Regions from separate parts of the Colwellia sp. RE-S-Sl-9 genome, predicted to be linked through region 1. Evidence: predicted binding sites of a transcription regulator. Region 1 holds the regulator's gene; the other holds the start of a gene.
What was found. The regulator sigma-54, encoded in region 1, starts transcription at its own class of promoters, with help from an activator protein. The targets are predictions, from matches to a motif close to GTTGGCACGNNNNTNGNNT.
Positions count from the first base shown of each region.

Region 2: ACM9HF_RS08770 (DUF2884 family protein) is a predicted target of sigma-54. The motif match lies at 9,493-9,511, and genes of this name have one in related genera.

Region 1 is NZ_CP182631.1:2,747,062-2,762,555, reverse strand. It holds gene ACM9HF_RS11940 (methyltransferase) at 1-772, opposite strand, end outside; gene ACM9HF_RS11935 (DsbA family protein) at 959-2,191, shown strand; gene ACM9HF_RS11930 (succinylglutamate desuccinylase/aspartoacylase family protein) at 2,219-3,346, shown strand; gene ACM9HF_RS11925 (DMT family transporter) at 3,412-4,299, shown strand; gene yjgA (ribosome biogenesis factor YjgA) at 4,357-4,875, opposite strand; gene pmbA (metalloprotease PmbA) at 5,016-6,371, shown strand; gene mgtE (magnesium transporter) at 6,700-8,058, opposite strand; gene ACM9HF_RS11905 (HPr family phosphocarrier protein) at 8,347-8,622, opposite strand; gene rapZ (RNase adapter RapZ) at 8,649-9,503, opposite strand; gene ptsN (PTS IIA-like nitrogen regulatory protein PtsN) at 9,531-9,986, opposite strand; gene hpf (ribosome hibernation promoting factor) at 10,016-10,303, opposite strand; gene rpoN (RNA polymerase factor sigma-54) at 10,337-11,779, opposite strand; gene lptB (LPS export ABC transporter ATP-binding protein) at 11,857-12,588, opposite strand; gene lptA (lipopolysaccharide transport periplasmic protein LptA) at 12,592-13,131, opposite strand; gene lptC (LPS export ABC transporter periplasmic protein LptC) at 13,097-13,663, opposite strand; gene kdsC (3-deoxy-manno-octulosonate-8-phosphatase KdsC) at 13,660-14,205, opposite strand; gene ACM9HF_RS11860 (KpsF/GutQ family sugar-phosphate isomerase) at 14,206-15,060, opposite strand; gene ACM9HF_RS11855 (calcium/sodium antiporter) at 15,187-15,494, opposite strand, start outside.
Region 2 is NZ_CP182631.1:2,050,528-2,066,021, reverse strand. It holds gene trmD (tRNA (guanosine(37)-N1)-methyltransferase TrmD) at 1-655, shown strand, start outside; gene rplS (50S ribosomal protein L19) at 668-1,021, shown strand; gene acs (acetate--CoA ligase) at 1,212-3,158, shown strand; gene ACM9HF_RS08805 (3-deoxy-7-phosphoheptulonate synthase) at 3,424-4,494, shown strand; gene tyrA (bifunctional chorismate mutase/prephenate dehydrogenase) at 4,540-5,676, shown strand; gene ACM9HF_RS08795 (thioredoxin family protein) at 5,708-6,214, shown strand; gene ACM9HF_RS08790 (putative outer membrane beta-barrel protein) at 6,218-6,817, opposite strand; gene ACM9HF_RS08785 (DUF748 domain-containing protein) at 6,894-7,634, opposite strand; gene ACM9HF_RS08780 (RNA methyltransferase) at 7,861-8,382, shown strand; gene ACM9HF_RS08775 (cold-shock protein) at 8,991-9,197, shown strand; gene ACM9HF_RS08770 (DUF2884 family protein) at 9,552-10,337, shown strand; gene ACM9HF_RS08765 (DUF3010 family protein) at 10,678-11,124, shown strand; gene rpsT (30S ribosomal protein S20) at 11,300-11,560, opposite strand; gene murJ (murein biosynthesis integral membrane protein MurJ) at 11,829-13,397, shown strand; gene ribF (bifunctional riboflavin kinase/FAD synthetase) at 13,549-14,481, shown strand; gene ileS (isoleucine--tRNA ligase) at 14,574-15,494, shown strand, end outside.

The sequences.
Region 1 (15,494 bases):
AAGCAAATACGTTACCGGATAAATTATTTAATTTTAGTGTTTTGTGTGATGATTCCAGTGCGAGCGCATTTACGTCTAATAAGTTGAGTTTTACCTCTGGATACTTTTTCCCGATAAAGTTTGCTATAACTCCTGCACCACAACCAAAATCTAGCATATCTCCGCTTTTAATTGTGGGTAGGTGTTCTAGTAACACTCGAGTACCTTTATCTAAACCTTTGTGGCTGAACACACCAGGTAATGCTGCAACTTTTATTTGGACTTTGTTTATATCAACGTCGTAATAACTATACCAGTCATCTAGTTTAAAAGGAGGGATAGTTGCGAGACTAGCAGCAAACAGCAAGCAGTGCCGCGCAGAATCAAATTTTTGACAATTAACTAAGGTTTTTTCAGCCACCTTTTCAAGTGATTTTATGCCACTTTTGTTTTCACCAACTATAATTATTTTCGTATTTGGCGTTGTTGCGTGAGCAATCATACTTAAAGTAAAGTTTAGCTCTGCTTTACTCTTGGGAAATGCGATAATAACTAAATCGTGTTTTTTTTCTGTTTGATAATTAGCTGAAAATGAACAGTGAATATTTTTGTTGTGTAGATGTAAGGAATAATCTTCAAAATTTGTGTTATAGCAAGAAAGACTAGCTTGAGGGAAATGCAATAAATATTCTTGAATAAAACCATCATGCTTTAGGTTGATAAATAAAGGTTGGATGGCCTCTAGGCTATTAATATTTCTTGATAAAATTTGGTTTACATTATTTGAAGACATACGGGTTCACTGATACGACTATATAATTATCGTGCATTCTACTGTAATCATTAGCCTGATCCTAATGGGTTGATCAATTGCTAATTGAAAAAAACATTTTATTTACATTTTTTTAACGTTAAAATAACATTATATTATTGATCGACAGTTATGGAGTAACTTATTTTTAGCAAATTAAAAGCATGGATGAAAGTACATTGGTTACAAAGTCATATGCGTCGGTCATTTTTAACCTACAGATTTTATAATCTCCCTTTATTTTTTGGTAATAAACCTATAGCAGATGTGTATCTGTCATTAAACGATCCGCATAGTTTTATGCTGGTGCAAGTGCTTGCAGATATCGAAAAGCGATTTAATTTAACGTTTAAATTATATTTAGTTGCAGAAACCACGCCGAGTTCTGAAGTAAATATACCCTTAGTAAAACAATGGGCGCTCAAAGATGCGAATTATATTGCCAGTAAATATGCTTTATCTAGCGTTAAATCATTCCCAACAGTAAAAGCGTTAGTAACAGGGCAGCAAACGTGGTTGTTAACTGTAAAAAACGTACAAGATGCGTTAACGGTTTTTAATGATACGTGGTTAGATAATTATACAGATCATTTTCCTTTATCGACTCCAGTGATCACTGCACAAATAAATAACCAGCGGAGGCTTTTTAGAAGAGGAAGCCATGCTACTGGTTCAATATTTTTTTGTGGCGAATGGTTTTTAGGAATAGATCGTTTAGAACACTTAGAGTTTCTTTTAAATGATAAGGGATTGTCTAAAGAAAATGAAACAGTTATCTATGACAAAAACACCTTACAATTATTTGATAATAAGTCAGTAAAGTCCTTAGAAACTACCCTTGAAGCTTATATTTCTATAAATAGTCCGTTTGCTTATATAGGATTAATACAAGCAAAGAAGTTAAGCGATAAATATCAAGTTCCTCTTGTGATAAAACCTTTAGTTCCTATGAGTATGAGAGGTGTTGTAATGCCAGAGTATAAGCAGCGATATATGCTGTTAGATGCTGCAAGAGAGGCAAAAAAATTAAATATTTCTTTTAAAGGTTATGTTAATCCACTCAAAGAAGGGGTTATAAACATATATAAAATTTTTGTGTTTGCAGAGAAAAACAATAAGTCGTACGAATTTATTGAAGCTGCTTTTGAAGCGGTATTCGTAGAAGAACTTGATTTATCTCTAGATAAAAATATAAAGAAAATTTGTGCTCAGGCCGGTATTAGTTATGAAGATGCTATCGAATATGGCAAAGATAACGACTGGCAACTATGGTCAGACAATAACCATCTTACATTAAATAATATGGGCTTATGGGGTGTTCCTTGTTTTAAATATAAGGAAGTAAGTTGTTGGGGACAGGATAGATTAGTGCAAATAGAAGATGCTATATTAGCGAGCTAGATGTAATCGTTTATTACGGGTAGTGAGTTGAATAACATTTCTAAAGAAGTCATGCACGTTGGTGAGATGGCAAGCGGTGCGCAATTAACCGTTCCAGTATATAGAATTAAAGGTCGTGAAGGTTTTCCTAGCGTGTATATTCAAGCCAATATGCATGGCGCTGAAGTTCAAGGCAATGCAGTTATATTTCAATTGCTTGAAATTTTAAAAGATACAAAAGTTAATGGTGACATCACCTTTGTTCCTTACGCAAACCCTGTAGGTTGTAATCATAAAAATGGTGAATATACGTTAGGCCGATTTGATCCTATTACGGGAGTGAATTGGAATCGCATGTATTATTTTGATGAAAGTATCATTGCTCCTTTTGTTGAACAATATAAAAATGCACAACCGTCTGATATTCAAGCCGCATTCAAACAACAACTTATCGATAGTATTGATAAAAAACTTCAAAACAACGAGTTTGGTCTTACAACAGGGCAAAGAATTGCTTACCAGTTACAGCAACTCGCCCATCAAGCAGATATTGTTTTAGATTTACATACAGGGCCCATTTCTAGTAAACACTTATATTGCCCTGAATATGCGCAAGAAAGTGCATCGTATTTTAATATTCCTCATACCATATTGATCCCAAATGTTTTTAGCGGCGCATTAGATGAGGCGACATTTTGTTCGTGGTGGACACTACAAGAAGCACTGAATAACGCAGGAAATACTTTTTCAATAAGCTCGAAAACGTGCGTTAAAGAAAGTTTTACTGTAGAGCTTGGTTCTCAAGAGCAAATAGATTTAGCGGAAGCTTATCAAGATGCCTTAAGTATTTTAACTTACCTACAAAGTAAAAATGTGATTGAAAATCCGTCATTAAAACCAGAAAGTATAAAACGTTACGCATGCTATTTAAAAGATTATAAAGCTTACTATTCTCCCATGGGAGGAATGGTCGATTATCTTGCTGAATTTGGAACACCATTACCAGCAGGAAAGCCTTTAGCTCAAATTTTACGTATGGATAATTACGGTGATGGTGAGCCGTTACATAAAATCACCTTAGATTACGATGTATTACCCATATTGCACTTTGCATCAGCAAGCGTAAATCAAGGTACTGAATTGTATAAAGTGTTTACTCGTTATTTTACTTTGTAAGTTAATTCATTCTGAACAGGTCTACCTATATCTATGATTAATAAAAATAAGATAACGATTGTATAATGGTTTTTATATTAACCTTACTCTCTTTAGTGGCGTTTGCTGCTAATTCAGTTCTTTGTCGCATAGCATTAGGCCAAGACTATATTGATCCCGCAGGGTTTACTATTATTCGCCTTTTATCTGGCAGCATTGCTCTTTACCTGATCTTGATTTTTCAGCAATATCGTCAAAAAGAAGAGAAAAGTACCGATAAACAAGGAAATGGAATTAGTTCTAAGTTGGCTAAAGGTAGCTGGTTAGGTAGTGTTTTGTTATTTGTTTATGCGCTTTCATTTTCTTATGCTTATGGATATTTAGATACTGGAACGGGGGCACTTATTTTGTTTGGTTCTGTTCAAATATGTATGGTTTTATCTGTTTTACTTACTAAGCATAAATTACTAAAAGCAGAATGGTGTGGTTTAGGCTTAGCTTGTATTGGCTTTATTTATCTTATTTATCCGGATTTAACGACACCTTCTTTGATTGGCTTTATTTTAATGATGTTATCTGGCATTGCTTGGGCGGGTTACACTTTAATCGGTAAGGGGTCAAAGTCTCCTCTAATGGATACTTGTTATAATTTTTTCCGTACTATCCCGTTTGTTCTTGTGTTGACGCTACTTACTATTTTTACTACAGAGTATTCTCATCGCGGTATTTTACTTGCTGTTTTATCTGGCGCTGTCATGTCGGGAATAGGATATGCTATTTGGTATAGTGCTTTAACAGGTTTAACAACAACTAAAGCTGCAGTACTTCAGCTTTTAGTACCCGTTATCGCAACTTTAGGTGGTGTTTTATTTATGAATGAAGTCATGACAACCCGCTTACAAATATCGACAATAATGGTGCTAGGAGGGATTGCCCTTGTTCTACTGAGTAAGCGGTTATACCAATCTCAATAATAAAATAGGTATAACTGATCATTCAATGTAGCAATGTAAGCTTGTGGAGTGTAATGACTAAAAAGTGATGTTAGCTTTGAGGTAAGCGATTAACTCTTTAAAATATTTCGCGGGCTTTTCTGCTTTTGCTTCTTTAGTTGCTTGACGTACTAGCTGACGAAGCTTTTGTCTTTCCATTGTAGGATGTTCAGCAAGTAAAGACTCGATAGATTCATTACCGCCCTCAATTAGCTCATTTCTTAGCGCTTCTAATCGAGTATGCTTAACCGCTTCTTGTTGATGTTTATTTGCCATAACATCCATAGCTTGATGAATAGGTTCCAGATCTGTTTCGGCCAATATTTTTGCAATATGCCGAATGTGTCTACGTAATGCCTCATGCTTGTTGAGAATTTTGTCTGCCAGAATCATAGCGTCTTTTAGCTCTTCAGTTAAGGGTAGACGACTACGTTGATGTTTAGACATTTCTACTAATTTTTGTCCAAAATCTTGTAATTTGTGCATTTCACGTTTTATTTCAGATTTACTTTTTAAATCTTCATCTAATTCGTCGATATCGTTAGCAGACTGGGGCATAATGTTTGTTAATATAATTGAAATTAGCAATAGTATACTACACCTAGGTAATCCAAAAATAGATAATCTACAAAATAGTAGGCAAGCTTATTGTAAGTATTTCATCAACCACTAAATATATTAGAGACTTAAATTTAACCATGACAGAATCAAACGGTATTATTAGCCAACTTGAACAAGTAAAAGATCGCGTATCTAAAGTATTAGAATTAGCTGAGTCACTCGGTGTTGATTCTGCTGAAGTTGCGATGAGCAGACAACAAGGCTTAAGTGTTGGTACTCGTATGGGCGAAGTAGAAACGGTCGAATTTACCAATGATGGTGCTTTAGGGCTAACAGTATATATTGGAGGCCGTAAAGGTAGCGCGTCAACTGCAGACCTTTCGGAAGGAGCATTACAGCAAGCTGTGCAAGCAGCGGTAAATATTGCTAAGTATACCTCTATTGATGATTGTTCTGGTTTAGCTGAAAAGTCTTTACTTGCCATGGAGCCAGAAAACTTAGATTTATATCACCCTAAAGCAATGAATACTGATCAAGCCATTGAAATAGCCAAGGCGTGTGAAGAAAGTGCATTAGCTTACGATAAGCGTATTACAAATTCAGATGGAGCAAGTTTAGATACATTTGAAGGTTTTAAAGTATATGGTAATACACATGGACAGCTAGTGGGGTATCCGAGTACTCGACACAGTTTAAGCTGCGTAATGATCGCTGGTGAAGGTGACGATATGCAACGTGATTACGCTTATACAGTGAATAGAAAGTTTGATCTGTTAGATGCTGCTGCAACCGTAGGTAAACAAGCTGCGATTGAAACATTATCAAGATTAAATCCACAAAAACTACCTACGGGTAAAGTGCCTGTAATGTTTAGAGCGGATATTGCTAATACTATTTTTGGCCACTTTATTGCAGCTATTAGCGGTGGTAACTTATATCGAAAATCGTCATTTTTGTTAGATTGTGTGGGTAAGTCGGTATTCCCTGATTTTTTAAATATCAGTGAACGACCTCATATTAAAGGGGCGTTAGCCAGTAGCTCGTTTGATAGTGAAGGTGTTAAAACTATTGATAGAGAAATTATTACTAAAGGCTGTTTAGAAACATATTTATTAACCACATATTCAGCTCGAAAACTTGGTTTAGAAACCACAGGGCATGCGGGAGGCATTCATAATTGGGTATTAAATGCCGAAGGCGAAGGTCGAGGTGGTAATTTTGATCAAATGTTGAAAAAGCTTGGTACAGGCTTTTTAGTTACTGAGCTTATGGGCCAAGGTGTGAATGTTGTAAATGGTGATTATTCGCGTGGTGCTGCAGGCTTTTGGGTAGAAAATGGCGAGATAGCTTTTCCTGTTTCTGAAGTGACGATAGCGGGTAACTTGCAAGATATGTTTAAAGGTTTAATCGCTGTAGGTGATGATGTTGATATGAGAGGAAGTATCCGTACAGGCTCTTTATTAATGAATGAAATGCAGGTTGCTGGAAATTAATTAATCCGAACTTGAGTGAATTAATACTCAATGACTTTTCATTATCATTAAAAACGCTCACTACTAAGGTAATGGGCGTTTTTTATAACTAACCTGAACTTTGGTTAACGGGTTTTATAATATTTTGATTTATAATAAATATTTATAAAAAGCACTTGGTATACCTTGAGTTTTTATAAGACAATTAAGCTCAGTGAGGAATTTAAGAGTATATCAAGGCGTGTTTGCGTATCAATAACAATAACTGGTTTATTGGAAGTAAAAACAACGCAGATAGGCGCTTAAATAGCGTTATTGAGTAAAGTAGCTTAACCAAAGTTCAGGTTAACTAAGTTAAAAGTAAGGTCGCTGTGCCTAAAAAGGCAAATATACCTACTACATCTGTTACTGTGGTTAATATTACGCTACCCGCTAAGGCAGGATCAATATTCATACGTTTAAGTAATAATGGTACTGATACGCCAGCTATTCCTGCTGCTGTCATATTCATTAACATAGCAAAGGCGATAACAGCACCTAAAGTAAAGTCTTGTTTCCATATAGCGACAACACTCGCAATGAGTAGCGCCCAAATGAGGCCATTAAGAAAACCAACAGCAAGCTCTTTTAATAATAAGGTTTTAGAGTTACTTTCACCGACATGTCCTAGTGCCATACCGCGTATGACAAGCGTTAATGTTTGATTTCCTGCAACTCCGCCCATACTAGGTACAAGAGAGTTAAGTACGGCTAAAATAGCAAGTTGTTCAAATAATCCTTCAAACATACTGGTAACGGCTACTGCGAGTAACGCCGTGATTAAGTTAACACCTAGCCAGATAGAACGTTGTTGCGTACTTTTTAATACGGGAGCGAAAGTATCGGCTTCGTCATCTAAACCCGCCATACTCATCATAGAGTGCTCAGCTTCTTCACGAATTATATCGATAACGTCATCTATAGTAATACGACCTAGTAAATGTCCGTTATCATCAATAACGGGTGCAGAAAACCAGTCATACCTTTCAAATAATTGAGCAACTTCATTTTCAGGCATGTTAACTGAAATCGCTTCTATGTCTTTGTCGATAAGGGTTGATGTTATAACATCTGGCTTTGCTGTTACTATTGCGGCTAGAGACACTGAACCGATAAATTTATCAGACCTGTCCACCACATAAAAAGAATCGGTAGACTCAGGTAGCTTACCTTTTAAACGTAAATACCTTAATACCACATCTACCGACACATCAGGACGAATGGTAATGGTGTCGGTATTCATAATACCGCCAGCAGTATCCTCCTCGTATGATAATGCTTGCTCCACACGACTTCTGTCTTGAGAGTCCATTGAGTTTAATACGCTTTGATAGGCGCTATCGGGTAATGTTCTTAGTACTTCCGCTAAATCATCTACATCCATGCCCTCAGCAACAGCTGCGAGCTTTTCAGGATGCATACTTTTTAGAATGCCTTTACGAACTTCTTCATTTAGTTCTTCTAGAACATCCCCATGATTGTCGGGATCGATAAGTTGCCATAAAACAGTACGACTTTTAGGAGGAGATGACTCTAAAATTAAAGCTAAGTCATAAGAGGGCATGTTTTGCAGTAACTTTCGAACGTAAACAAACATACCGCTACCGAGTGCGGCATTAACTTCTAGGAGTTTTTGTTGGTTATATTCTTGTTCTGCAATTTCTGGCATAAAACCCTTCATTTAGCTTCTTAGGCGGATTATGTTTACTTCATACTTTGAATTCTACTGAAAAAGAACTCGTAATAATTGATGTTGTGTTATATCAAGTTGAATCATAAATGGCTAAGTGGCCAATTAATTAACTTGGTATCATTTATGAGTAACGCTAAATAGTACACATTATCTGTATTGAGTATGACAATATTTGGGGGTACTTATGACAGTTAGTTTAACTTAACTTAATTGTTTTTTCAGCTTTTTTCTAGTGAATGTTGTGATAGAGAACTTACAACGCGGTTATTCTTCTTCGTCAAATTTGTCAGAAAACAATTGGCAAATACTTTTTATTGCTTCTTCCGCATCAACACCTTCCGTTACAACTGTAACGGTTTTACCTTGGCTACCAGCTAATAGCATTAACCCCATAATACTACTTGCATCAGCAGAGTTATCATCTAAAGAAACAGTTACTGAGGTATTAAATTTTTGACATAACTGTGCCAGTTTTGTTGCCGCGCGGGCATGTAAGCCAAGTTTATTAGTTATAACTAGGGTTTTTTCACATTTTTTCATGGGATAACCTTATATCTACGCCACCCTTAGGTACTTGCTATGGTGATGTCTCTGTGTCGTGATTGAACATCTTCGCGTTCTTTTCTTAAATTATTTGCTAGAAGCTCAGCTATGTAGACTGAACGGTGCTTTCCGCCAGTACAGCCAATAGCAATGGTAACATAACTTCGGTTGTTACGTTCTAAGTGAGGTAACCAGGTCATCATAAAACTATTAATCTGCCATATAAATTTAGTGACTATGGGTTGGCTTGATAAATAGTCTTTTACCGGTTGATCTAATCCTGTATAGGCTTTTAATTCTTTATCCCAAAAGGGATTAGGAAGAAAGCGTGCATCAAACACATAATCAGCATCTTGCGGTACGCCATGCTTAAAACCAAATGATTCAAATACAACCACCATAGAGCCAGACTTTTTACCCAAAATACGCTCTCTTACTAAATCTGCAAGTTGGTGAGGCGATAGTTGGCTGGTATTAATGTATAAACCTGTACGGGTAGATATTGGTTCTAATAATTTTTTTTCCAAGGCGATAGCCTGATCGAGAGCTATATTTTGCTTAATGAGAGGATGTAACCTTCTTGTTTCACTGAATCGTCTAATTAAATCACTGTCATCAGCATCTAGGTATAAAATATTTAAATCAACAGTACTAGGGAGATAGTCTAATATTTCAGAAACATCTTGAGGGTTGTTAGGTAAATTACGTACGTCAATGCTCACTGCGACATTTTCATAATCATTGATAACGGTATGTGTTAGTGCCGGTAGTAAATTAACTGGAATATTGTCGACACAATAATAACCTAGATCTTCTAACACTCTTAATGCGACAGACTTTCCTGAACCAGAACGTCCACTTACTATGATTAACTTCATTGAACTGTTCGTTCCTTTTTATAACGACTAATTTCTATTTTCTTGAATAAGATTATACAAAGCTTCATTGCTTTGGCATTTACGCACTTGTTTTGCTATTTGCTTATCACTGAATAGCTTAGCAATACTCTGCAAAGTGGTTAAATGTTCTTTACAAGCGTCTTCGGGAACGAATAACGCAATAAAAATATCAACAGGCTTGTTGTCGATTGCGTCAAAATCTACAGGTATATCGGTAGTTACAATAATTGCTACAACTGATTTTGCATTAGGTAAACGACCATGAGGAATAGCAATACCGTTGCCTATTCCTGTTGATCCTAGTTTTTCTCTTGCGATTAGGCTTTCGAGTAATTCGTATGCACTATGTTCAACAATTTTATCTGCTGCTATGGTACAAATTTTATCGAGAACGCGCTTTTTGCTAGAGCCAGATACTGCACAAAATGTGCAATCTGGCATTAAGATATCTTGCAAAGTCATAATTACTACTAAAGCCTGTTTTTTATAGGTTAATGGTGGGTTGTTTTGCCTTTGTGTTTTAATATTTGACGATCTAGTTTATCGATTAAAGCGTCAATTGAGGCATACATATCATGGTTTTCTGCTGTAGCATGTACTTCTGTTCCCTTTAAATGAACAGTAGATTCAGCTATTTGATTTGATTTTTCAATGGTTAACACAACATGAACATTATTGATCTGATCAAAATGACGTTCTAATTTTGAAAATTTCGTATTAACGTATTCGCGTAAAGAGTTTGTGATTTCTACATGATGACCAGTTAAATTGATTTGCATAAGTTAAACCCTCTTTTAGTGATATTTGAAAAATTAAATTAAACTTTTTCGTTGGTTTGATGGTGGAATGGACAACGATTCTCTATATTTTGCTACGGTTCGACGAGCCACTTGTATACCTTGCTCGGCGAGTATTTCTGCCATTTTATTATCACTTAATGGTTTGGCAGGAATTTCTGCGGCGACAAGTTTTTTGATAAGCTCTCTGATTGCTGTTGAGGAGCAATCGCCACCATTTTCGGTACTAACATGGCTGGAGAAGAAGTATTTAAGTTCAAATATACCTCTTGGTGTATGCATATATTTTTGTGTTGTTACACGTGAAATAGTAGATTCATGCATTTCAACGGCTTCGGCTATATCGTTTAAAACCATAGGTCGCATAGATTCAGGGCCATGCTCAAAAAAGCCTTGCTGGCGCTGAACAATACAATTAGACACTTTTAATAGTGTATCGTTTGTTGACTTCATGGTACGTGTCATTGCTGCATATTGTTGGTTAACAGACAACTTAGGCGCGGTATCTGGATTTAACTCAACAACCCAACGACCATTTTTCTTTTCAACGGATACGTCAGGAATAACATATTGATCGTCACTTTTAACTACGCTGTCACCAGGACGAGGATCTAATGATTGAATTAAGCGAAGGACTTCACGTAATTGATCTTCTTTTAAGCGTGTTTTACGCATTAACTGACGATAATCTCTACTACCTAGTAGATCGATATAATCTTTAACAACTTGCTTGGCTTCTTTTAACCAAGGCGTTGTTAGTTCAAATTGATTCAGTTGAATCAATAAACAATCAGAGACTGAACGAGCCCCTACACCTACAGGATCAAATACGTTAATTCTTTTTAGTACTGCTTGTATTTCATCGAGTTCAACACCTTCAATGCCAACACAGTCTAAAATATCTTCACAGGAAACGGTTAAATATCCAGATTCATCTATGGCTTCAATAATCGCTATTGCAATGGTTTTGTCTGTGTCACTAAAAGGTGTTAATTCCATTTGCCATAAAAGGTGATCTTGCAGCGAGTCTTTAGTTTCGCCTTGGTAGGTATAATCTTCAGAAGGAGAGCTAATGCTACCTGTGTTTGATACGCCAGCACTGTAGCTTTCGTCCCACGTAGTATCCATGTTTAACTCTTCAGGAATATCTGTGTTTCCCATGGCTTCTGTGGTTGTCATTTCATCTATAGTTGGGGAAGAGTCTTCAGTGCCGTCTGTTTTTTTTGAATCTATTTCTTTTGTCGCATTTGCGGAAAATGCATCTTCTAAATTATTGACTGATTCATCTTGGGTATTAGAAGGACTTTCATCAACTTCTAGCAAAGGATTACTCTCCAATGCCTCTTGAATTTCTTGTTGTAAATCCAACGTAGAGAGTTGCAACAGCTTGATGGCTTGTTGTAACTGCGGTGTCATCGTTAGATGTTGTCCGATACGGAGTTGTAAAGAAGGGCGCATCTACGTATTTTTTATCCTATTCATTAATAATACAAAACGATAAAACAATATAAATATTGTTGACTGCTTATAGATAACTATAGCGTAAATTGTTCACCAAGGTATACATCTCTTACATGCTGATTGGAAAGTATTTCTTCAGAGGTCCCTTCAGCGATCAGTTCACCATGACTTACAATATACGCATGCTCGCAAACATCGAGTGTTTCTCGAACATTATGGTCTGTAATTAATATACCTATACCACGTTGCTTTAAGTGAATAATAATTTTTTTTATGTCGCCAACAGAAATAGGATCTACGCCGGCAAACGGTTCATCTAATAATATAAATTTTGGGTCTGCGGCAAGTGCTCTGGCTATTTCGACTCTGCGGCGTTCACCACCAGATAAGCTCATACCTAAATTATCTTTAATATGACCAATATTAAATTCTTCCAATAAGTGCTCTAATCTTTCTTCTCGTTCGATTTCATTAAGGCCTTTTTGAGTTTGTAAGATGGCCATAATGTTATCGTATACACTTAGCTTTCTAAAAATTGAAGCTTCTTGTGGCAGATATCCAATACCTTTTCTAGCGCGTTCGTGCATAGGTAATAAGGTGACGTCTTCATCGTTAAGAACAATAGAGCCTTCATCGTTAGGAACAAGGCCGACTATCATATAAAAAGAAGTGGTTTTTCCTGCACCATTAGGCCCTAGTAAACCTACGATTTGACCAGCGTTGACCTTTAACCCTACATTTTTTACAACCTTACGACCTTTGTAAGATTTAGCTAAACCTTTTGCGATTAACGTTGAGGTAGTCATGACTTATTGAATGTCCTGAGATAAAGTGGGTTTTGTTTTTTCTTTGGGCTGAATAACTGTTTTTACTTTATCGTTTTTATTACTTTCAGCATTTACGTATTCTGTTTCTGAGTTATAGGTAATTTTACTACCGCTTACTTCGCTACCATCTTGTTTCAGTAACGCTTGCCCAGATATGGTTACGGTATTTAAAGACGGTTCATATCTGATTTCATTAGCTTGAAGATTAATAGGTTTACCGTCTTCTAATGTTTGTTCAAAGGTTGCAGGCTTACCTTTTGCTATATAGGTTTTTTCACCTGTTGTTGTGTCTGTAAGTACTTGCACTAAATCAGCTTTGATGATCAATGTACCTTGTTTAATAACAACATTATCGATGTAGCTGAATATTTTGTTTTTAAGATCAGCTGACTGACGGCTGGCGTCAATACTTAGCTCTTGATTTAAATCAATTTTTTTAGCTAAAGCACTCGTGCTTGCTAATGACGATAGTAAAAGCAGTAGTAAGCTACTTTTTAATTTTTTTGAAAATAGTTTGCACATGTTCGGTTAGTGTCATCTGTTTGGTGTTAATATCAACAATTAGCCCAGAGCCATACATAGTAAAGCCATTACCTAAAACGACGATAGCTTGTTCTGAACTAATAATATTTGTATTTAAATCTAATTCTATTGATTTACCATGAATTTCTTGTATCAAGCTATCAGGATCAGTAGCTTCTATTTTTACTCGGTTTTTTAAGCTTACACGGTTGTTCTTAAACAGTGTGCCTTCTTTTGAACTGACTTTCCATGGAACATTTTTATTTTCTGGATATATCGTTAAGCTTGGAAACTCAAAGTGTGTAACTTCTATATCTGAATAGTGCTCCATTCTTTGAGCATCAATTATATGGCTTAGCCCGCCTTTATTATTAAATGTGTTACTTTTTAACGATTCGGCAATAAAATCAGGTGTTAATTCAGTAGCAACATTTTCAGTTATTTGTTCTTTGGATTGCAACCACTCAACTAAGCCGTATGCAATACCAGCTAATAATAAAGCAAAAAAAGCTAAGCTATATAGCCGAGTCATATACTAGCGCCAGTTGCATGTTCAAGTGTCCCTTGAGTTTGCATAATTAAATCGCACACTTCTCGTACTGCACCAAAACCACCTTTGGTATAGGTGGTGTAATGAGCAAGTTGTAATATTTGAGGATGAGCATCATTTACGGCAATACTTAAGCCAACATAAGCCATACATTCATAGTCAGGCATGTCATCACCAATATAAGCGACTTGTTCAGGCGCACAATTCATTTGGGTTAATATTTCTTTTAATGCGGGTAATTTATTTTCTTGGCCCTGAATAATATATTTTACATTGAGAGCCGTCATTCTTGTTTGTACAATATTTGATTGTCGGCCAGTAATTACTGCAACATCAACTCCGCTTGCACCTAATGCTTTTATGCCATAACCGTCTTTGGTATGGAAAGCTTTTAGCTCTTCGCCATTATTTCCTAAATATATTCGTCCATCTGAAAATACCCCGTCGATATCACAAATAAAAAGTTTTATTTGTTTGGCTTTGTCTAGAATGATTTGTTCGACATGTCCGTAAAGTGTGTTCATTTATATGATCCCCGATTTCAGAAGGTCGTGCATATTCATCGCACCAATAGGAGTATTGTTTTCGTTAACAATAATAAGACCATTAATTTTTTTGTCTTCCATTATTTTTAATGCTTCAGCGGCTAGCATATCGGGAGGTGCGACTGTAGGATCCTTCGTCATTACACTTGTTATCTCATCTTGATGAATATCTACTTTTTGATCTAAGATTCTACGTAAATCGCCGTCAGTAAATAATCCAACCAATTTGTTGTCATCAACAATAGCCGTCATTCCTAAACCTTTTAATGACATTTCAACGAGTGCATCTTTAATTTTTGCCGTACTTTGTACTACCGGTACGCGCTCATTGCTATGCATTACATCAGATAATCGTAGTAATAATCTTTTACCTAAGCTACCACCAGGGTGAGATAATGCAAAATCGTCAGCAGTAAAACCTCTCGCGTTGAGTAAGGCTACAGCTAATGCATCTCCCATAACTAAAGTGGCAGTGGTACTTGATGTAGGCGTTAATCCTAAAGGACAAGCCTCTTGAGAAACTTTAATACAAATGTGAGTGTCAGCTATATCAGCTAACGTTGAATTTGCATTACCTGTCATGGCAATTAACTTGCTGCCCATGCGTTTAATTACGGGAACTATAGATAAAACTTCAGCGGTTTCGCCTGAGTTAGATATGGTTAACACAACATCATCTTGTCTGATCATGCCTAAATCACCATGACTTGCTTCACCAGGGTGAACAAAAAAAGCGGGTGTTCCTGTACTGGCTAATGTCGCTGCTATTTTCCCACCAATATGGCCAGATTTTCCCATACCAATAACAATAACTCGTCCTGTACAGTTAAACATTAACTGACAAGCTAATTCAAAATCATCGTTTATATATTGTTTAATATCTTCGATGGCTTGTTTTTCAATATCAATAACATTGAGAGCCAGTTGTTTAAATTGTTTCATGGATGTCGTCTCGTTAATTTATTTCAATGGCGAGAAAAGTAATATTTGATACGCAATGAAAATACCCAGTAAAAGTAAGCCTTTGAGACGAGTGATTCTGAAATTACCTAACTTACGAGTAAAACAAATAACAAAGAGCAGTAAAGTCACTCCTAACATAATAGGCGCATCACGCGTCGCTGCCTTTTCATCAATATCGCCCGGCGCTATCAATCCAGTTAATGATAATACAGCCAAGATGTTAAATATATTCGATCCTATGATATTACCTAAAGCTAAATCATCCTCTTTTTTAATGATACTAGCAATACTCGCTGCAAGTTCTG
Region 2 (15,494 bases), 700 kb from region 1:
CACTGTTGACGATCGACCTTACGGCGGTGGTCCAGGAATGCTGATGATGGTTCAACCATTACGAGATGCCATTATTGCTGCACGCGCTGCAGCAGATGTTGATGGTACTTCTCATAAAGAGAAGGCAAAGGTTATTTATTTATCTCCGCAAGGACGTAAATTAGATCAAGCTGGCGTACGCGAATTATCACAACATGACCGACTGATATTTATAGCAGGACGTTATGAAGGCATAGACGAGAGACTAATTGAGTCGGATATCGACGAAGAATGGTCTGTTGGTGATTACGTGTTAAGTGGTGGAGAATTACCTGCCATGAATGTAATCGATGCTATAGCACGCTTTGTACCTGGTGTATTAGGACACGAACAATCAGCCGAACAGGATTCATTTTCTGAAGGTTTATTAGATTGTCCACATTACACAAGGCCAGAAGTATTGAATACCTCTTCTTTGGGAGAAAAATCAGTACCAAAAGTGTTGTTAAGTGGTGATCACAAGCGCATTGAACAGTGGCGTCAATTTAAGTCTTTGGAAAGAACGTGGAACAGAAGACCAGAACTATTAACTAACCTAGCTCTGACAGCGGAACAAGAAAAACACTTACTTTTAATTAAAAGTGGTGAAAAAATTGTTGATGACTGTGAACCCTAGGAAGAAGGTATTATGAGTAATATTATTAAACAGCTTGAAGCTGAGCAAATGAAAAAAGATGTACCAGCATATTCACCAGGTGATACTGTTGTTGTACAAGTAAAAGTTACAGAAGGTGATAAATCTCGTCTACAAGCATTTGAAGGCGTAGTTATTGCTATAAAAAACCGTGGCATCAACTCTGCATTCACTGTTCGTAAAATATCTAACGGTGTTGGTGTAGAACGTGTATTCCAGACACATAGCCCTATCGTTGATTCAATTGAAATCAAACGTCGCGGTGATGTTCGTCAAGCTAAACTTTACTATCTTCGTGAACGTTCAGGTCGCTCTGCACGTATCAAAGAAAAATTGGGTAAAAAGTAATTTTTTAGTAGTTAAAAAATTATCTATTAGCTTGAATAAAACCTGTGTAGGAAACTACACAGGTTTTTTGTTTTTATAACTCATCATTTTATAATATCAATATATACCCGTTACCTTTTCCTTCCTTTTCATATAAGCTTTGTGATACTAAAAAATTTCAGCATTAAAATTAAAAAATAAAGGTATGCACATGCAAGAACTGAAAGCTATTTACCCTATCTTAGAAAGTGCTAAACAGCACACCCATATTGATAGCGCAACTTACAACGAAATGTATAAGCAATCTATTGAACAACCTGATGTTTTTTGGGCAGAGCAAGCAGAAAAATTTTTAGATTGGTACCAACCTTGGGATAGCGTATCTGATGTTGATTTAAAAACGGCCGATATAAAGTGGTTTTCAGGTGGTAAATTAAATGTTTCTTATAATTGTATCGATCGACATTTAGCCACTAAAGCTAACGATACCGCGATTATTTTTGAAGGTGACGATCCAAGTGAAGATGACCACATTAGTTATCAACAACTGCATGATCATGTATGTCGTTTTGCTAATTTATTAAAAGCCAGAGGCGTTAAAAAAGGCGATAGAGTTTGTATTTATATGCCTATGATCCCCGAAGTGAGCTATGCGATGTTAGCTTGTGCAAGAATTGGTGCTGTGCACTCTGTAGTCTTTGGTGGTTTTTCAACGGAATCAATTAAAGCACGTATTCAAGATGCCGACTGTAAAGTGGTCATAACGGCAGATGAGAGCTTACGTGGTGGTAGAGCAATTCCATTGAAGTCAAACGTCGATGCAGCCATAACAGAATGCCCAAATGTACATTCCGTTATTGTTGTTAAGCGTACCGGTGGAGAAATTACGTGGAATAATCGTATTGATGTAGATTACGCCACAGAAATAAAGAACCTACCTGCTACGTGTCAGCCAGAAATCATGGATGCTGAAGATCCTCTCTTCATTTTATATACATCAGGTTCAACAGGAACACCAAAAGGAGTACTTCATACTTGCGGTGGTTATTTGTTATATGCTGCCATGACACACAAATATGTTTTTGATTACAAAGATGGCGAAATATATTGGTGTACAGCAGACGCTGGTTGGATCACAGGACATTCTTATATTTTTTATGGGCCATTAGCAAATGGTGCAACCACATTGATGTTTGAAGGAATTCCTACTTATCCAGATGCTGGTCGATTTTGGCAAGTATGTGAAAAACATAAAGTTAATATTTTTTATACCGCTCCTACTGCGATTAGAGCATTAATGAGTGTAGGTGATGATCTAGTTGAAAAGGCCGATCTTTCATCGTTACGATTATTAGGTACGGTAGGCGAGCCAATTAATCCAGAAGCTTGGCATTGGTATTATGAAGTCGTGGGTAAGTCTACTTGTCCGATTGTTGATACTTGGTGGCAAACAGAAACTGGCGGAATTTTAATTACTTCCTTACCTGGTGCTGTGGATATGAAACCGGGTGCAGCAGGTAAGCCGTTTTTTGGTGTTAAACCTGCTCTTTTTGATAAAGAAGCAAATACATTAGAAGGTGAAAATAGTGGTTTACTTGTGATGACAGGTAGTTGGCCCGGACAATTAAGAAGTGTTTATGGTGATCATAAACGTTTTTATGATACCTATTTAGGGCAATACCCCGGAAATTACTTTACAGGTGATGGTGCTAAACGTGATAAAGATGGTTATTACTGGATAACAGGGCGAGTAGACGATGTGCTTAATGTATCAGGTCATCGATTAGGTACTGCTGAAATTGAAAGTGCGCTAGTACTTCATCCTGCTGTAGCTGAAGCTGCAGTTGTGGGTTACCCGCATGAAATTAAAGGGCAGGGGATTTATGCATATGTTTCTTTAATGAAAAATGCGACAGAATCAAATGAGCTCATCGGAGAACTTACAGAGTTTGTCGCAAATGAGCTTGGACGTTTTGCAAAGCCTGATTATATTCAATATGCGCCGGGATTACCCAAAACCCGCTCAGGTAAAATTATGAGAAGAATTTTACGTAAAATAGCAGAAAATGATCTTGATACATTAGGTGATACATCTACATTAGCGGACCCTACTGTAGTAGAAAACCTAATAGATAAGCGAATTATTCATGGTGAATAATAAAATCTTTACAGTTTTGTAATGAATAAGCACCTTTTAGGTGCTTTTTTTTTGTTTGTTCTATGTACCTGACCATAAAATATGTGTAAAATATTTAATACAAATTGAGTAAATAAAAGTTTACAGTTTGTATTTGTAAGGGTTTTGATTGATTTTATAACTATTCTGGCTTTTTACTATTACATTTGAGTATGACTAATTGATTTATTCTTATTTAATTACCTATGATAAGGCGAGAGTTATGACACAAGAAATAAATACAGAAATTAAAAAAAGTCGTTTAAACGATATTCATGTAAATGCTGAAGAAGTACTTATTACTCCTCAAGCTTTAAGAGATGAATTGCCTTTACCTGAAGCGGGTCGAGTGTTTGTACAGCAAGCAAGAAATGTTATTGCTGATATCATTCATAAAAAAGATAGCCGTTTATTAATTATTAGTGGTCCATGTTCTGTGCATGATGTTGATGCAGCAAAAGAATATGCTCGCGAACTTAAAAAACTTCATGAAGAATATAAAGACACATTATACATAGTAATGAGAGTCTACTTTGAAAAACCAAGAACAACAGTTGGTTGGAAAGGTTTAATTAATGATCCTCATATGGATGGATCATTCGATGTTGAATCAGGCTTAAGAAAGGCAAGAGAGTTACTCATTTACTTAACTGAATTAGGACTACCTTTAGCAACTGAAGCATTAGATCCTATTAGCCCACAATATTTAGCTGAGTTATTTAGTTGGTCTGCAATTGGTGCAAGAACAACTGAATCTCAAACTCATAGAGAAATGGCTTCAGGCTTGTCTATGCCAATTGGTTTCAAAAATGGCACTAAAGGTAGTTTAGATGTAGCCATTAATGCAATGCAATCAGCAGCATCATCACATCGCTTTATGGGTATTAATACACAAGGCCAAGTGGCGTTGATTAAAACATCAGGCAACCCAGATGGACATGTTATTTTACGTGGCGGTAAAAAACCTAATTATGGCGCTGAAGATGTTGCTTTATGTGAACAAGAATTAGCTAATCATGGTTTAGAGCCCGGCATTGTTGTGGATTGTTCTCACGGTAATTCAAGCAAAGATTATTCACGTCAGCCAATCGTCGCAAATGATGTTTTTGATCAAATAGTTGATGGTAATAAGTCAATTATTGGTATTATGCTTGAAAGTCACCTGAACGCAGGTAACCAGAGCGATAGTATTCCTATTGCTGAACGTGCTTATGGTGTTTCTATAACTGACGCTTGTATTGATTTAGCCACAACAAAAGAATTGATATCAACAGCAGATGAAAAATTACAAACTGTTTTAAAAGCACGTATTGCTTAATAAATTTTATATTTAAAATATTAACCGTACATTGATGAGACACCAATGGAAAAAATAGTATTTGATCAAAAGCTTGCAGTATTAAGAGATGAAATTGATGATATTGATTGTCAGTTAGTTGATTTATTAAAAAAGCGACGTACGGTTACCACTAAGGTTGGTGAGCTTAAAAGTGAAGTAGGTATGCCTATTTATGCTCCTGAGCGTGAAGAAGCCTTACTTTCTAAACGTAGGCAACAAGCGCAAGATGCTGGCTTAAACCCCGATGTTATTGAGGATGTGCTCCGTCGTTTAATGAGCGATTCGTACCTTAGTCAAGATGCGAGTGGTTATTTATGTGTAAATCCTACCTGTAAAAAAATTGTTGTAATAGGTGGGAGGGGGCAATTAGGCAAAATTTTTGTCGACTTATTTACTCGTTCTAATTACCAGGTAGAAGTTATAGAGCAAGAAGACTGGCCTAACAGCACCAACATATTGAGTGGTGCAAGTGTTGTTATTGTTGCAGTACCTATTCGTTTAACAACATCTATTATTCAAAAGCTTAACGACTTGCCAGAAGAATGTATTTTAGCTGATGTTACTAGCGTAAAAGAATCACCTTTATACGAAATGCTTAAAGTGCATAAAGGTCCTGTTGTTGGTTTACACCCAATGTTTGGGCCTGATGTTACCAGCTTAGTAAAACAAACCGTTATTGCGTGTGAAGGGCGCTCTCCTGAAAGCTATCAATGGCTTCTAGAACAAATAAAAATTTGGGGTGCCAAAATATATGCTGTAGAGGCAGCCGCTCATGACCAAGCTATGGCTATGGTACAAGTTATGAGACATTTTTCAACTATCGCTTATGGATATCATTTAATGACAGAAGGCGCTGACATAGCGCAGTTAGTGGAAATGAGTTCGCCTATTTATCGATTAGAACTTATTATGGTAGGACGTTTGTTTGCGCAAAGCCCTGTGTTGTATAGCGATATTATTTTTTCTAATTCGGATAATATTGATATGATGAAACGTTTTGCTTATCGATTTTTAGAGTTACTTGAAGATGTAGAAACAGGAGACAAAGAGTCTTTCGTTAATATGTTTAATCAGGTCTCCGATTGGTTTGGAGATTATGCGGGCGCTTTTTTAAAAGAAAGTAAATCTATGTTACTTAAAGCAAATGAATTAAAGAAATAACATTTGGGTTAATCTTCAATAGGTAAACAATATGCTAGGTTTTTGCCATACTTCAAAAGTTATTATGTTAATAGGTTTTATGTTGGTAGCCTCTTGTACTAGTGGAGCCTCAACATCAGATAATATTGTTTCTGGCGTGATCACTAAAGATAACTTATTGATGAATGAAGTGTTATTTAACGAAGGTTATCAGGCTTTTTCAGTGACAGAAAAAGAAAAACTACAGATTAAGGATTGGCCGAGCAACTTACATATTGATATATATTTTGGGACTTGGTGTCACGATAGTCAAAGAGAGGTGCCTAGAATACTTTCTATTTTAGATAATAATCAAAATGTGACATTTCAACTTATTGCTTTAGATATTGATAAGAAAGATCCTCAATATTTAGCTAAAAATAACAGTATAAAATATACGCCAACGTTTGTTGTTTTTATAGAGGAGAAAGAGATAGGTCGTATTATTGAACGACCTACTCAGAATTTTATCGAAGATATTACTGCTATGTATGTTAATTCGTTAAAAGTGATTGATTAAGAATTAAAATTTATAAGAAAATCCGATAGAAACACTTGTGTCTATCCATGGGGTATCGTCGTATTCTGCCGCACAAATATCAGTTTTACAAAATAAAGTCTCACCATCTTGCATTAAACTAGCATAACCTCTTAATTCAGTTACTATAGCTGCTTCTTTAGATATTTCATATCGAGTGCCTATAGCAGCTGTAAAAGAAGGTGATATTTCACTTCCTCCATCACCACTAAAGCGTGCGGCACCTAAACCTACGGATACTGTTGTTATGTAGCCTTTTTGTCTGAATAGCGCTACACCACTAAAATGAGCATACAATACGTCAACAGAACTTGTTTGATTATCTTCACCAAACTTAAAGTCATGGCTTGCATAATTTACAAGTATTTGTCCTTGTCCATTAGGTGATTCTTGCCAAGCTACACCAACCCCAAAGTGGGTTGCACTATCAACAGATATAGAAGTACTCGTATTTGGAACAGTTAAATCGGAACTAGACATACTCCCTACGTAAGGAGTTACTTCAAATTGAGTTGCCATTGTTGAGGTAGTAAGTAAGGCTAATATACCGATGGATTTCGGTAATATATTGCTTGAATTTGACATATTTAATCCCTTTTATTTGTTCTTATTTTTATCATACTATTAAACTTATCATAACGTTAATAAAAAGATTTTGTTATTAATTTAAAAAGTTGCCTAATTTATCTAATGCTTTTTCTTTTAGTTTGTTTTTAATTTTATCTTTAATTTTTCGTTTTTGTTCAGTTTTAGCTTGTTTCCATATTGAAGATAAAGCTTGTTTTGCTATTTCTGCACCTAACAAACTCGCTGGTAAGCCATTATCTCCGCCTATATTTGTTAAGTTAATGTCTGGTAGGGTAATTTGGTGCTCTTTATTACCTAACGCTGATAAATCTAGCGATAGATTTGTGCCAGCTAGAATAAGTTTACTTACGCGAATGTTAGGTTCTTTTTGTGATGAGCTCTCAGGTTGTTGAACTTCTTCTTCGTTTTTTGGAAGGTTTTTTTCTATATCATCTAATATGTCTGATAAATTGGCACTACCATTTTGGGTTAGTTCAACAAAAGCCTGTGGGTTATTAATTCTAATTTCATCAATAACGATAGGGTCTTCAGTTAGGCTTTTAATATTAATATCTAATAAAACAGTTTCAAAAGAAAAAGCATATGGATACTTGTATTGTTTTGGATTACTTAAACTAAAGCCATTTATAGCACCAGAACCTTTTACCAGCTTCATCTCAACATTTTTAACCAGTACTGTCTGGTTAGTAATTTTACTTCCTTGGCTTTCTATTTGTTGTTTAATAAAGTCATCTAGTGAGCCGCTTGCTAAAAACCATAATGCGCCGCCACAAAATAATAAAATAATAATAACGAAAGAGGCTAATTTATTCACGAATAATCCTTAATGTGTAAAAAATGAATAGAAAATACAGAGAGTATCTCTATATTAACGAAAATTATAAATCATCTACCATATAAAAAATACCTGTAAAGTTAATAGATGTATGAGCTGAAAAATATAAAAATAATTGATAACTAGATCTAAAGCTGTGATTTAGTTTATTAGAAAAATTAATTCTTTATAATGCTCCACAATGTTTAATAGTCTGTTGTAGTTCATGAGCAATTTAGAATTAAGTTATAAAGTAGAGGTTGGGTTAATAAACCCGAAGAGTCCTACCAATGTAGGTGCAGTAATGCGTGCTGCAGGATGTTATCAAGTAGATAAAGTTTATTATACCGGAAAACGTTACGAACATGCGGCAAAATTTAATACTGATACTAAAAACATAAAAGATAAAATACCTTTAATCGCTGTAGATGAAGTAACCGAAGCTATGTCTAATGGTATGAAAGTAGTTTGTGTTGATTTAGTCGAAGGGGCTATTCCTCTGCCATACTTCAAACATCCTAGTAACGCGATTTATGTGTTCGGGCCTGAAGACGGCACTATATCTCAATCCATTATTAATAAAGCTGATGCAACTGTTTATATACCAACTGTTGGCTGTATGAATTTAGCTGCAACTGTAAATGTAGTGTTATACGATCGAATGGTGAAGTTAAATGATTTTCAGATAGGAGATGAATTAATTGTAAATAGCCGAGATAAAAATAATCGCACAAAAGTAGTACGCTAAATAGACTGACTATTAGCCAATACATTACAACGAATAGTAAGTCGCTTATTTTTATACCCGTTACCAATCAAGAGGCTATTTCAGAGTGTTTGAGCGATATCAATTCAAGGCAATGCTTTGTAATAATGGTTGCTCCCTTATAAAAAGCATTGTTGATGAAGTGATTTTGCTCAAGCGCTTCTTTGATGGGTCTAAAAACAATTTATGTTTCGTTATTAACTCTAGTCAGGTTCCTACATGGATGTAGGACATTAGGGTAACGCAGGAGCAGTTACCGAGAATAACCATGACGTAAACTTAATGCCTTGCATACATGGATGTAGACCTTAGATTTCGTCTGGAATATGAAATCTGTGCCTAAATTGTTTTTAGTTCCCACTGAAACCTGCATCTTGAATGATAACGGGTATATATAAACAAAACTACTTGACTAACCATATTATTCAGCTAGAATGTTTTTAGCTTGAAAGTAATACCTATATTTATGTACGCCGTTTCGATGTTATATTTAGTAGCTCGTCCTGTTTAATAAGTAATAGCTTCACTTCCAGCAACACCGCCCTAATGTTGGGGCAAAAAAATTACTCTTAAAAAGAATAGGATATACAATGTCTACTACTACTGGTACAGTAAAATGGTTTAATGAATCTAAAGGTTTTGGTTTTATTGAGCAAGAATCAGGTCCAGACGTGTTTGCACACTTTAGTGCTATCTCTGGCGACGGTTTCAAAACTTTAGCTGAAGGTCAAAAAGTTCAGTTTACTGTTACTCAAGGACAAAAAGGTCCTCAAGCAGAAAACATTCAAGCACTTTAATTTAATTGCCGATTCGTTCGGTTATTAATAAAGCGTATAAGAGGCAAGATTATTCTTGCCTTTTTTATGTCTGCTTGTTCATTTTATACTACTCCTCTATTTAAATTTAGCGCTTATCCCATCTTTATTCTTTCCATTAAATAATACTTCTACTGTTTACCTATTAAGCACATAAAATAGTAAAAACGAATTGATTAAAATAGCTATATTTTAGTGTATTACGCTAAGGCATGTGTTGTTTTTTTGTTTTTATAAATTTAATTAAACTAACATGTTGAAAATACTTAATTTAATTTTTGGCATTAGACTTGTAATGTTCTGGTTAATTCTAACGATATTATTAGGTATTAAATTATGAAAATATTATTAACAGGTATTATTTTAGTAAGTTCTAATGTTTTTGCTCATGGCTCTTCTTTTGGTAACGATACTTGTGATTTTGACGTAAAAGGCGGTGTTCGTATTTCTCCAGCGGAAATTGAGTTTTCATACAAAAAGGAGCCTTTATATAAAATAGTTAATGACAATATACTTATCGTTAATAATAAAGAAATATCATTAAACACAAGTCAGCAAAAACTCGTTTCTAGTTACTCTAATGAAATACGTGCGCTGTTACCACAAATAAAGGTTTTAGCTACAGATGCTATTACCTTAGCTTCTGATGGTGTTAATTTGGCATTTACTGAATTGTTAGGGCCAGATAATTCATTAAGTCACGATTTAACAGGTCACTTTGAGGCGATTAGTTATGAAATTGATCAAAATTTTTCTGCTAATAAAACGGTTCATTTTGACGAAGATGGTTTTGTTGGAGATGACTTTTTCGGTGAAAATTTTGAAAAAAGAATTGAAAGTGTAGTAGAACAAACTGTTCAAAAATCTATTGGGAGCATTATGATTGCTTTAGGGCAAGAGTTACTGTTTTCTAGTGAAGGTGTGGATTCTTTTGATGCTAAAATGGAAATGTTTGGCAAGAAAATAGAAACTGAGATGGAAGCTCGTGGGGCAGAAATTGAAAAACGTGCGACAAGCTTATGCAATGCTGTTGCTAAAATTGATCAGTTAGAAGAAAAACTAAAAGAGGAAATTGAACAACTTGAAGACATCAATATATTAACTAACCTCAGCTCGGGATAAGCAAAGTTACTCAACAAGCTATTTTTATGCCTAACTTCGTTGAATTTATTACTAATAGCTAGCTATTAGATAGAAAAATTCGCCTTGTTATACACAAAAATATCAATGTTGAGAGACTAATATAACTTAGGAAAACAACGATACAGATTAAAGTTTTGATAAATAAGAATTTTAATTCATTATCTAACATTCATTAACCCGAGTTGAGGTTAACTATTTAAGTTAAATTGAAGATGAGTTTATTTACCTATTTCTTTGACTCTATATTTTTGTATAAGAAACTGCACCAAAAGGAAAAGTACTTTATAATGACCTCATTAGATAAATGAGGTTTTTTTACATGAAGATATGTGGTGTTGAATTAAAAGGTAATGACGCGATTGTTTGTATTATGTCGCGAGAAAATGGATTGTATGATATTCCAAGTATACGAGTACAGAAAATAGCAATCGCAGATGCAGGGGATGCTGAACAAGTACGAGCTTTCCAATTTACATTTGCTAAGTTAATGGAAGATTATAAAGTTGATAAAGTGGTTATTCGTGGTCGAGCATTAAAAGGAAAGTTTTCTGGTGGACCTGTTGGTTTTAAATTAGAAGCTGCTATCCAACTTATTCAAGACTTGCCTGTTGAAATTATTGCGGGTAGTGCTGTTAAAAAGTCATTGGCGAAAAGTCAGGTTGATATAGACTTTAGGGATACTGGTTTAAAGCAATATCAAGAAAGCGCATTTGAAACCGTTTTTTCTTATTTTGAACAATCAGCTTATAGACCTAATAGTATTTAACTTTTAATTTAAATATATAAATTTGAAAGGGAGCTTTTTAGCTTCCTTTTTTATTACTAAGCTTTGTCTAGCTAACTATTGCTCTTTAAATTATAACTTTTACTTTGCGTAAGATAAGTAAATTTTAGATATAAAAAAACCGACAAATGTCGGTTTTTTAAAGTCTTTATAAAAATTAAAGAGCTTTAATAGCAGCGTTTAAACGACTTTTGCTACGAGCAGCTTTATTTTTATGGATAAGACCTTTACTTGCGTAACGATCTAAAATTGGTGTTGCAGCAGCAAATTCTTTAGTTGCTGTATCTTTGTCACCGGCTTCGATAGCACCAATTACTTTTTTAAGTAATGTGCGCATCATTGAGCGACGGCTTGCATTGTGTTGACGGCGCTTTTCAGATTGTACTGCGCGCTTCTTAGCAGACTTTGAGTTAGCCAAGGTGAACTCCTAAAATTGAATAAATATTGCCTAGATTTAAGGCGACGAAATATGCCTGTTTTAAAGGCGTTTGTCAAACCCTTTCGCTTTAATTTTTAATATTTAGGTTTAAATTGAAAACTAAACGAAAGGGGTGAATACCTATTTTACCATATACTTTTTGAAATAGGTGTTTAAGTTAATTTAAACGCTTGTTTCTGCTTATTAAAAAAACGCATAATAAGTACTTACCTTGAATTATTATAAATCGCGGTGTAGGAAATAAATTTTGAGTAAAAAACTCATAAAATCAGGATTGATTGTTAGCATTATGACACTCGTTTCTCGAGTGTTAGGTTTAATAAGAGATGTTGTTATTGCAAATGTTATGGGGGCTGGTGTTGCGGCAGACGTATTCTTTTTTGCAAATAAGATCCCTAACTTTTTACGGAGATTATTTGCCGAAGGTGCTTTTGCTCAAGCCTTTGTACCTGTTTTAAGCGAATATCATGCAAAAGACGGCGATAAATTGGGGCTTGAAACACGGCAACTTATCGCACAAGTGTCAGGTACTTTAGGCGTTTTAGTTACTTTAGTTACACTTGTTGGTGTGATTGCATCTCCTGTATTTGTTATTTTGTTTGGCTTTGGCTGGTTTTGGGATTGGTTACATGATGGACCTAAAGCTGAACAATTTGAATTAGCTTCAATTTTATTGAAAATTACGTTTCCTTATTTGTTTTTTGTAAGTTTTACAGCTTTAGCTGGGGCGATTTTGAATACTGTTGGCAAGTTTGCTGTTTCGTCTTTTACGCCTGTTTTACTTAATGTTTGTATTATCTGTTGTGCTTTATTTCTTTCTTCGTCGATGCCTAACCCTGCTTATGCACTTGCTATTGGCGTATTTATAGGCGGTGTTGTTCAATTTTTATTTCAAATACCTTTTTTAATACAAGCTGGAGCTTTAGTTAAGCCTAAGTGGGCATGGAAAGCTGAAGGTGTAACTAAAATTAGAAAATTGATTGTACCTGCATTATTTGGCGTGTCGGTTACACAAATCAATCTATTGCTTGATACATTAATAGCGAGTGTATTAGTTACAGGATCGATTAGTTGGTTATATTATGCGGATAGACTTTTAGAGTTTCCTTTGGGGTTATTTGGTATTGGCATAGCAACGGTAATTTTGCCTAGTTTATCTAAATTACACGCCAAACAAAATTCACAAGAATTTAAAAGTACGGTTGAGTGGGGACTTAAAATAGTGTCTTTATTTGGCTGGCCTGCTTTGGCTGGCTTAATGGTGTTGGCTCAGCCTATTGTAATGGTTTTGTTTATGCGAGGAGAATTTTCTGAACAAACTGTAATGAATGTATCATATGCACTTTTTGCTTATTTATCAGGACTAATAAGCTTTATGTTTATTAAAATTTTAGCTCCTGCTTATTACGCAAGACAAGATACTAAAACTCCAGTAATTATTGGTATTAAAGCTATGGTAGCTAACATGGCATTTAATGTAATGTTGGCACCTTTCTTTGGATATGTGGGGTTAGCTATAGCTACAACCATGTCAGCCTCATTAAATGCGTTTCTGTTGTATCGTGGATTAAAAAAACAAGATGTCTTTAGCTTAACTAAATGTGCGTGGTGGTTTATGGCCCGTATTATGATTTCAGCTGGAATTATGGGGGGAGTGGTTTATGTTATTTCGCCTCCGTTCATAGAATGGTTAAGTATGACTAAATTAGAACAACTTATTCAGCTTGGTATGTGTATCGGGTTAGGAGTGAGCAGTTATTTTATATCTATTGTTGTATTGGGTATAAGAACGAAGGATATTAAAGTGCATACTTAGCTATAGGTTAACTACAGCTAATCGTAAATAAATTTGATGAAATTGCGTTCAGGTGCTGATTCTTATGGTTGAGTAATATATAATTCGTCGGTTTTTCCTTGAATATAAATAAAGTCTAGCAAAAGTTTAGTAAAAAAGGTTTCCTTAATAAATGCAGTTAATACGCGGTATTCATAATATACAACCAGAACATCATGGCTGCGTGCTAACGATAGGGAATTTTGATGGCGTTCATTTAGGACATAAGCAAGTTATACATGCGTTAATTAAACAAGCGAAAGAGCTTAACTGTGCAGCTGCGGTTATGGTTTTTGAACCTCAGCCTCAAGAATTATTCTCTCCAGAGACTGCACCAGCGAGATTATGTAGGCTAAGGGATAAATATACATTATTAAAGTCGTTAGGTGTGGAGCGTTTAATTTGTGTTAATTTTAATGCTAAATTTGCAACACAGTCAGCTGAGAACTTCATTAAGGAGTTGCTAGTTAACAAATTAGGCATTAAAAGTTTGATTGTAGGCGACGATTTTCGATTTGGTAAAAATCGAAAAGGTAATTATGAAATGTTACGTAAGGCTGGAAAAACATCTCACTTTAATGTGTCTGATACGGCAAGTTACAAAATATTAGATCAAAGGATCAGTAGTACTGAAATTCGCCAAGCACTTGAAGCCGATAATTTAGAACAAGCAGAAGTTATGCTTGGTAGGCCTTATTCTATAATAGGTCGAGTTTTTCATGGTGACAAAAGAGGGCGTCAGTTAGGTTTTCCTACGGCTAATGTAAAATTGAAAAGGCGTGTATCACCTGTAAATGGGGTATATGTTGTTAAAGTAAAAACGAATGTCGGGTTGTTTTTTGGTGTTGCCAATATAGGGTCGAGACCTACAGTTTCAGGTATAAGACAACAGCTTGAAGTACACATTTTTGATTTTGACTCTGATCTATATGGTCAAACAATTGAAGTGGTGTTACTGAAAAAATTAAGAAAAGAAATGAAATTTGATTCTCTTTCTGCCTTAACAAATCAAATAACGATTGATAGCGCACTAGCGTCTCAATACGTGGCTGAGTTAAGTACATAGAGTGAATCGCAACATATTATTAAATTTTTAATATTAACTGCTGCAACGTAATGATTGGGCGTTAACTAAAATACGAGTGGATATAAATTTAAATGAGTGACTATAAGCATACCTTGAATTTGCCGGATACTTCATTTCCAATGAAAGGGAATATGGCAAACCGTGAACCTAATATGTTAAAAGAATGGGCCGAAAAAGACTTGTACGGTAAAATTCGTGCAGCTAAAAAAGGTAAAAAATCATTTATTTTGCATGACGGACCTCCTTATGCAAATGGTGATATTCATTTAGGACACTCAGTAAATAAAATTTTAAAAGACATTATTGTTAAATCTAAAACGCTATCTGATTTCAATTCTCCTTATGTGCCAGGTTGGGACTGTCATGGCTTACCTATTGAGTTAATGGTTGAGAAAAAAGTAGGTAAACCCGGTCATAAAGTCACAGCAGCTCAATTTAGAGAAAAATGTCGTGAATATGCTGTTAAGCAAGTTAATGGTCAAAAAGAAGACTTTAAACGTTTAGGTGTTTTCGCTGATTGGGACAAGCCTTATTTAACGATGGATTTTGGTACTGAAGCTAACATTATTCGAGCTTTAGGCAAAATAGCTGAAAATGGACATTTACAACAAGGTTTTAAACCTGTTCATTGGTGTACAGATTGTGGTTCAGCCTTAGCTGAAGCTGAAGTTGAATATAAAGATAAGCAATCTCCTGCGATAGACGTTAAATTTTTAGTTGAAGATGCGAGTGTTGCCGATAAATTTTCACACCCTGAAAATCATGTAGGTGAAGGTGATATATCTATTGTTATCTGGACAACTACTCCTTGGACTTTACCAGCTAACCGTGCTGTTTCTGTTCACCCTGAAGTTGAATACTCATTAGTACAATGCGAAACAGATTCAGGTAAACAAAGATTAATTTTAGCTACTGATCTTGTACAGTCGTGTATGGATAGATACGGTATTAGTAAATATCATGCACTAGGATTTTGTAAAGGTTCAGACCTT